Regions from separate parts of the Shewanella sp. 10B genome, predicted to be linked through region 2. Evidence: riboswitches for the same ligand, from Rfam matches in the RefSeq annotation. Region 2 holds a riboswitch; the other holds the start of a gene.

Region 1 (4,435 bases), 530 kb from region 2:
GTATTGGTGACACTTGTTTGTCTGTGGCGACAGTAAGCCTTGCCAACTCCTGCACATTCGGCGTTATCAGGCTAATCAAGCCCTTAAAGGGCGTAAAATCCAGTGGCTGGCTCGCCGTGCTCTTATCCCCAAGTTCATCCCCACAGCTTGCGACCATTACAGGGTCAAGAATAACGGGGACGAGTGGAAACTGGGTTTTAAAACCAGTCAACCAATCGGCAACTAAGTGCAGTTGCTGCTGATTCGCGAGTAAGCCAATTTTAATCGCCTGAGGCGGTAGATCGACTAACAGGGTCGAGAGCTGTGTGAGTAGCATTGCCTCACTCACAGGCTCAACTAAATCCACCGCCACCGAACTTTGGGCCGTTAAGGTGGTGATCACGCTGCATCCATGGCCGCCCAAATCCTTGATGGTGGCTAAGTCCGCTTGGATCCCCGCGCCGCCACCGCTGTCCGACCCCGCAATGGTCCAGACGATAGGTTGAGGCGCTAAGTGGCTAACATGTTTAGCAGGGGTCATTATCAAACCTCCGCAACCTGTGCTGTGGGTTGGAGCTCACTCCCGTCCTGATGCTTGGCCGATTCATTGGCAGTATTAGCTGTATTGGCTGCATTAGCATCGCCCAGCGGCAGATACAGTTTGGCGCAAGAGGCCGCAAACTCGGCCGATTTTTGCGCCATGGCCGCCGCTAATTCATCTTGGGTTTTGACAGTGATCTGCTGGATTGCTTCTTTGCTAGCTTGCCCTTGTGGAGCAGAGTTAATCAATGCAAGCCCTTCAGCGCTCTCAACATTCTGGCTTGACGAAGCCACTGACAACGTACCCGCCGCTAAACTTGCCGCATAGTCGCGCACATCTTGGGTGATCTTCATCGAGCAGAACTTAGGGCCACACATAGAGCAAAAATGCGCAACCTTGGCCGACTCCTGTGGCAGGGATTCATCGTGGTAGGCACGCGCGGTATCAGGGTCGAGTCCCAAGTTATATTGGTCTTCCCAACGGAATTCAAAGCGCGCCTTAGATAACGCATTGTCGCGGATCTGCGCGCCTGGGTGGCCTTTAGCAATATCGGCCGCATGTGCGGCAATCTTGTAGGCAATCAGCCCTTGTTTGACGTCCTGCTTATTAGGTAAACCTAAGTGTTCTTTTGGCGTCACATAGCAGAGCATGGCGCAGCCATACCATGCGATCATCGCCGCGCCTATCCCAGAGGTGAAATGATCGTAACCGGGTGCAATATCGGTAATTTGTGGACCTAAGGTATAAAATGGCGCCTCGGCGCAGTGGATAAGCTGCTTATCCATATTCTCCTTGATAAGCTGCATCGGGATATGCCCAGGCCCTTCGATAATGGTCTGCACATCGAATTCCCAGGCGATTTTGACCAGCTCGCCTAAGGTCTCAAGCTCGGCAAACTGCGCCTCATCATTGGCATCGGCAATGGAGCCAGGACGCATACCATCGCCTAATGACAGCGACACATCGTAGGCAACACACAGCTCACAAATCTCACGGAAATGGGTATAGAGGAAGTTTTCTTGATGATGGCTCAAGCACCATTTGGCCATAATCGAGCCGCCGCGGGACACAATCCCAGTCACCCGTTTGGCAGTCATGGGCACATAGCGCAATAACACGCCCGCATGGATGGTAAAGTAATCGACGCCCTGCTCCGCTTGCTCAATCAAGGTATCGCGAAATACTTCCCAGGTCAGGTGCTCGGCCACACCATTTACTTTTTCCAGCGCTTGATAAATCGGCACTGTGCCAATCGGCACTGGCGAGTTACGGATAATCCATTCGCGGGTTTCATGGATATACCGCCCCGTGGACAAGTCCATCACAGTGTCCGCCCCCCAACGGGTTGACCAGACTAATTTTTCGACTTCCTCCTCGATGGAGGACGTAACCGCCGAGTTGCCGATATTGGCATTCACTTTCACCAAAAAGTTACGGCCAATAATCATGGGCTCGGCTTCAGGGTGATTGATATTTAAAGGAATAATGGCGCGACCACGGGCAATTTCATCGCGGACAAACTCTGGGGTAATCGATTTACCGATTACGGCACCAAAGGATTCACCTTGGCCGCGGCGGTTTAAGATTTCATCTTGCACCTCGGCGAGCGCCATATTTTCCCGAATCGCCACATACTCCATTTCAGGGGTAATAATCCCTTGGCGGGCATAGTGTAATTGGCTCACGCGTTTACCCGGTAAGGCACGGCGAGGACGAACAATTGCACTTGAGCCGGCTTCAAATCGTAGATGATCGAGCCCATCATCCTTCAGGCGTTGCTGGGTAAAATCTGATGTCGCACAATCGAGCACTTCGGTATCTTGGCGCTCGATAATCCAAGGTAATCTGAGCTTGGCTAAGCCTTGGCGCACGTTAATTTGCGCAGCTGGATCGGAATAAGGTCCTGCGCAGTCGTACACCGGAATGGGAGGATTTTTCTCGACTATGGGCGCAGTTGTTGTGCCGCCAATCCGCGTATCGGTTTGCAGAATTTGCCGCATCCCTACACGGAGATCCTCACGGCTTCCCTGCAAATACAGCTTTTGCGAATTAGGATGTTGTAATGGTTTAAGAGTATCGATAAAGGCTTGCGCCTGGGCGCGCGCCGCACGGCGGCTCGTTTGCCCTTGGGTGTTCACGGCAATCGATTCTGAGGACAATTCTAAACTGGACATAAGCAATCTCACTTTAACAAATAAAAATGGGGTTGCTTGTCTGGAGACTTGAGTGTTGAAGCTGAGCCTTGCAAACCCTAAGTGGATTTGCGGACTCAATAACGACTAAATCGATGGGTTGATGCAGGGCGAAAAGGTTGCCGCTGAGACGATTTAATGGATGTTATTATGCTTGTTTCCTTCGCAGGTTTTAACCTGATCAGGTTCAACGGATCCCGAATAAACGGTCTCAGCCAAGAGGCACTCCGACAAGATGGGCAAAAGTATAGGCAGAAGCGCCGCGAACAAACAAGCGTAATTTCAAGGTAAAAATCAAATTACCAATCAAAAATTAAGAACAAATAACCTATTGTATAAAAACAAATTTAATTTTAAAAAACTTTATAATTCACAATAAATGTCATTTTGAGTGAAAATTTATCATCATTATTTTTTAGCCTTTTGGCCGCTTTACCATCATTTTATCCAGTTGCGCCTTAATGGCATCGTCAATTTCTTGATTCATTTTCTTGCCACTGCAATTGAAGGGGAAACCTAAATTCTCAGCATAGGGATTAATTTGGGTACCGACTTTAACGACTCGATAGCAGGTATCCCCTTTACGGACAATTCGATTAGGATCCAGTTCTAAATCTAAACTGGTGGGGCCGCTAAAATCATCGGCATTGGGCACAATCAACACCTCCATCTCGGGGCTTATTTCAGACATAGTCGACTGTTTAGAGTAATGATTTGCCTGCTCGAGCACTAAATCATCTAAGGCTTGCTCACGCTGACGTTCAAAATAACGCTGGGTAAATAAACCGACACTGCCAGCCGCACCGCTGCTTTGCTCACCAGTATCTGACAGTTGAGTACTTGCCGCTTGAGCCGAGCTTGATTGGACTTCTGCCTTTTGAGGCTTAATAGCTTCTTTTGCACTCTGCTGGGCTTGACCCTGTGTTGGAGTCTTTGAAACTGCTCTATTCGACGCTTGGGCGCTGACTTCAAGAGGTTTTGCAATCTGCTCTGTAGTTTTTGGCGCCAACTTTTCCGTGGGTTTTGGTATCACTTTTGCGGCTGGTTCAACATCCACTGTCAGCTGCGTAGTGTTAGGCGGCGAAGTGATCGGCTCACTAGAAACGGTAGGTTCTTCAACGGAGTAATCTTGAGGCGGATCCGCTGGAGCGGTTTGCGTTGGCGGCGCATAAATAAAATACGCCTTTAACGCCTTGGTTGTAGTCCGTGTGTTGGCTGAAGATTCGGTAAACGACAGCCCTAAGTGTTCCGACTGGGTTCGCCATAAAAAAATTAATAACAACAGCAGTAAGCCATGGCCAAAGATGACCCAAAACAATGGCTTAAGATTGAAATACTGCGACCACTCTCGCCCTCTTATTTTTGAAGATGTTTGGAATATGCTATCGATGTCTTTTCGGTTAGCCTCATGTAAATTAAGGCTTATATCGCTCCCCAAAGGTTCTGCATGAGCGTTAAAAGGCTTAGCGTTCAAATCTGTCGCGCCTTGGGCTGTAGCGCTGAAAGACGTTGCACAAAAAGGCATAACGGAAAATGGTGCGGTCTCGTCGTTTGTCACGCGGCCGTACGCATCAAAACTAAGATCATCTTCTGGGGTAATATTCGAACGAACAGGCAAAATCCATCCCTTAGTACTTAATGGACAAAGTACTTAACAAATCCATGACATCTACGGGAGATTAGAGAAAGTGCAACGCACAAAGTTCCAAGGCGTTGACATTAA
Region 2 (4,435 bases):
CTCAGAGCGCGAGTCGTTGCTGTCTGAGTAGTAAAACTCACTCTTACCACTCATATTGACGTTGGCAAACCAACCCGAATTCGCACGATAGGTACCGCCTAGGCTATAGGTTAAGTGTGGTGAATGGGCCAAATCGCGGCCCGTTAAATCCACAGCGCTACCGTATTTATCTTGGTACTGGTAATCGCCATACGCCGTCTCTAACCAACCTAGGCTTGAGTAAAACTGGAGATTATCGGTGGCATACCAAGTGGCGTCCAACTCTGCACCGTAGTTGTGTGAGCTACCCGCATTTTCAGTGTAGAGGATAAAGCGTTGTGGCTTGTTCGGATCTTGCTGGGATGCAGCCACTTGCTGATCCTGTCTATCCATATAGAACAGCGCTAGATTCGTATCGATAAGCCCTTCAAACCAATGGGATTTAAGACCAATTTCGTAGTTGTATAGCGTTTCGGTATCAAACTCTTTTTTATCATTGAGTTCGACTGGCAAGGTCATGTTAAAACCGCCCGCCTTGTAACCGCGCGCCACACGGGCGTACACATTATGGGATTCATTCAGCACTTTGCTCAGCGCAATATGGCCGCCCCACATGGTTTCGCTCGGGTCAAAATTGTCATTGTTGGTGTCTGAGTAATGGCTATTGCGACGCTCAACACGCAGTCCCACAGACAAGGCATAATCGGCGCCTAAATCCGTATCCAACTGACCAAATACGGCGTAATTAGTTGCTTCATATTCAGAATCTAATACCTCATCGGGCCAAGTATTATATTCAGAATACAGTTGGTTATCTTCTTTAAGGTTCATCGCATAAACCCCAAGTAACCAGTCGGTTGAACCCGAAAAAATACGGCCTTGGTCGGTCGAGCTTAAGCGGAACTCTTGGGATAAGGTCTTACGCTGACCGGTTTTGTCCCAGAAGTAATCGTACTGACAAGGGGCGAGATTGCTCTCATCCTCACATTGCTTGGCAGCCCAATACTCAGGGTTAGCCCAATCGCCATCGTAACTATAATGATGATCGGTATTGGCAAATGAAGTCAGCGAGGTTAACTCAAACGATTCTGCACCCGAGTAAGTTGCTTTAAATCCTGCGCCAGTGGTGCGCTGGCTATCGACACCCGGCTGATCCGAAATAGTATGTTTAGGATCGTTGGTTAAGCTCCAGGCATCGTAGCCGTTATCAAAATCGGCATGCAGCAGGGTTAAATCGAGTTGCAGATTATCGGTGGCATACCAGCGTAATTTAGCGCGGCCAGTAAATTCATCACGACCATTGGTATCTTCTTTATTTAAATAGAGATTGTCGCGATAACCGTTTTGCTGATGCTGCTGCAGCGACACGCGGTATAACAATTTGCCCGAATCGGTTAACGGCCCTGAGCTAAAACCGCTGAAGGTTTGGAGGTCATCATTGCCTAAAGAAACCTCGGCGCCATGTTCAAACACATCGGTCGGGTCGTTGCTCTTAAGGTAAATCAAGCCCGCTAACGCATTGGCGCCATAGCGGGTACCCTGCGGGCCGCGTAACACTTCGACCTGTTGCAGATCGTACATGCTCGACACCATGCCGATACCGGATAAATCAATATCATCAATGATATAACCCACAGACGAGTTAGGTGCACCCTGATATTGCTCCTGCTCACCCACGCCGCGGATCTGAAAATACTTAGGACGTGAGCTGCCACCCGACCAGTTGAAGTTGGCGATAGAATTCATCACGTCTTCAAAGTGCTGGGCACTTTCATCTTGAATTTGCTGGGCATCGATAACGGTAATGCTCGATGGCATTTTTTCTAAGCTGGCACTGCGAAAATCCGCCGTCACCACCATGATTTCCATATCATTGCTAGGCTCTGGTTTATCGATAGCATCGGTTTGCGCCCACGCGGCTGTACTCAAGGCTGCCGAAATGGCCAGCGCCAATGGCGCACGCGTTAACGATAAGGAGAAGATGGAACCCTTGGTAGACTTTTGGGTGTAAGACTTGTTGTAAAACTTTTGGTTAGACATAGGACCTCAAATACATGTTTGAGATCCGGCAACGAATAAGCGATTCAGAAGTGTGCTGTTGATTGGCCCATTCCTACGCCGGTATTAGCCGGATCAGGTTCTAAGGGTTCGTCTGATGACATCTCAGTCTGCCACTTTGTTAGCAAACACCCCTTGGCGGCGCTAAGTATACATGACGAAAATCATAAAGTAGACACTCTTGTCACTGCACATCAGTAAATGACGCTTAGCTCACGCCATTAATGCCTTTGTTGAAACCTCTGACAGCTCACAATCGGCCAATATAAACGCCCTTCTCTCCTTTGGCTGATTTGACCCAATATGCGTTCTAATGCTATAGAAGGCGACGATTTTAAGTATGGTAGAAGGGTCAACTCAATGCAGCTAAAACCGTTAGCCAAGGGACGTTATAGCCAGCGATGGGAACAAGACTATCCTCTTATTGAAGCGGTGATTCTTAGCTGTATCAGCGAAGTCAAAATGCTCAAAAAAGGCGCTCACCTGATGACACAAGGTGAAGCCATAAACTCGCTGGTGCTAGTGAAGCAAGGCCGCGTATCGCTGGGGCACACCGCCAGAAATGGCCGTTGTTTCCAATTAGGGACTATCGATTGTGATTCACAGCTCTTTGGTGAGATGGAGTTTTTTACCCAATACCAGTGTCAGCTCGACATCATCGCTAGCGAACCCTTGGAAATTTCGCTCATCAGCACTGAAAAGTTACAACATTCCCTCGGCCAACACCCACAACTGGCGCTATTTTTTGCCAGTGCCATAGCGATTGATTACCAAGATACCGTCGATATTTTTACCCGAAGGCTGCTTTATCCCATCAGCTATAACGTGGCATTCGATATCTACCATGAGTATTTAAACGATTTACCCGTCGATGGTTTTAGTAAGCGTTATTTAGAGGCGGAGCGTTTTGGTACCACAGACAGGGTCTATCGACGGGCACTGCAACATTTGGAAGAGCGCGGTTTAATCGAGCGTAAAAAAGAAGGTATTAGGATTAAAAACCTGAATGCACTTAAAGCCTTTGTCGAAGCAGGTATTTAGCCCACTTCGACAACCCCCATACTCGGCGGATAACAACCAAGTATGGGCCTTTAGCTTAACTTGCCGAAAGTGATTGTGCAGACATCGCAGGTTTCATCCGGCTCGATGCAATCAGCAGCATAAAGATTGCGGCATAAAGCACGGGGATCACATACATCACGGTTTGTAAGCCGATAATACGCTCGAAGAACGAACTGATCGCTGGGCTAAACATGGCGCCCGTACTGCCACTGATCAGAATGTAGGAGACATTCTTGCTGCTGGCTTGCTTCACAAACGACACGCCATAGGCAATAAACGCATTGTAAAGTGCCGCGCAGACAAAGCCGTACCCATAGGTTAAATAAGCAATCCAATTCAGTTTATCGGTAGTCACAATCACAAAGGTGATCACCATGGCTAAACCAATAATACCGACTAAGAAATGATGAATTTTTACCCGGGTCACGATCAGGGTTGAAATCAAAGCACCGATCAGCGCGGCCGACCAATATTGGGTAATGATATTGCCCGCCTCTTCAAATGGGATATCAAATTTTTGTTTTACAAATAACGGCGCCCATGTGAGGAAGGTATACAGTGCCAGCATGCCTAAAAATAAGCCGATACCGCCGCTGATAATGCCGAAATTCCACTCTGATTGTTGTTTCTCCTCCGTATTCGATGATTGCTCGCACAGAGAAAAATTGGTGAATAAGCTAATAATCACCGTGCCTAAGGCAACCAACCCCACGGCTAAGTAACTGTAACTCCAAGATAAGGCATTGGTTAAGGCGTAGGTTGTGATCAGCGGAAACACCACCCCAGCAACATTAAAGGTCGCATCCTGCACCACTAACATAGTGCTCTGCATTTTGGCTTGCCATACAGACACCACAATGGTGCCTGCGATACACAGACCAATCCCACCGCAGAACCCAATTAAGGTCATGGCTACCATCACTAGTTGTAGCGAACTAGTAAGGTGTAATGCCAGCGCAGAAAGCGCGACTAGACTGTAACTGAGCAAGGTGATCCGCTTGATGCCCAACTTTTCAATAAAGAAGAAGGCGGCAATGGTCCCAGCCAATGCGCCACCATTAAGTAAGGAGAAGATTGAGGCCACATCATTCACATCGGCCGCAAACTTCTCCGCTATGGGTTCTATCAACATCCCAAATTGCGTCGCAAAACCCGCCATAATAAAGTTCGCGAGAAAACTAATGGCGGTTAAGGTGATTTTATTATTCATTTTTGTCATTCCATCGTGAAATGCGAAAGGTGCAAAGGTTAACGAGTGACCTAATTCAGCGCAGTCGCGAGCGCAAGTTCGATCATATTATTGAAGGATAATTGGCGTTCTTCGGCGGTGGTTTCC

Evidence for each region. Region 2 has a riboswitch for thiamine pyrophosphate ahead of M0415_RS03285 (TonB-dependent receptor). Riboswitches for the same ligand answer to the same signal wherever they lie in the genome.
Region 1: linked by a shared signal. The riboswitch ahead of thiC (phosphomethylpyrimidine synthase ThiC) and the one ahead of M0415_RS03285 (TonB-dependent receptor) in region 2 are both predicted to bind thiamine pyrophosphate.

The regions. Positions count from the first base shown of each region.
Region 1 covers NZ_JAMDJO010000001.1:1,298,873-1,303,307, forward strand. Annotated here, with positions in the region: gene thiE (thiamine phosphate synthase) at 1-520, opposite strand, end outside; gene thiC (phosphomethylpyrimidine synthase ThiC) at 523-2,694, opposite strand; TPP riboswitch at 2,854-2,952, opposite strand; gene M0415_RS05540 (hypothetical protein) at 3,128-4,330, opposite strand.
Region 2 covers NZ_JAMDJO010000001.1:771,394-775,828, reverse strand. Annotated here, with positions in the region: gene M0415_RS03285 (TonB-dependent receptor) at 1-2,019, opposite strand, end outside; TPP riboswitch at 2,073-2,183, opposite strand; gene M0415_RS03280 (Crp/Fnr family transcriptional regulator) at 2,398-3,078, shown strand; gene tsgA (MFS transporter TsgA) at 3,134-4,309, opposite strand; gene deoD (purine-nucleoside phosphorylase) at 4,360-4,435, opposite strand, start outside.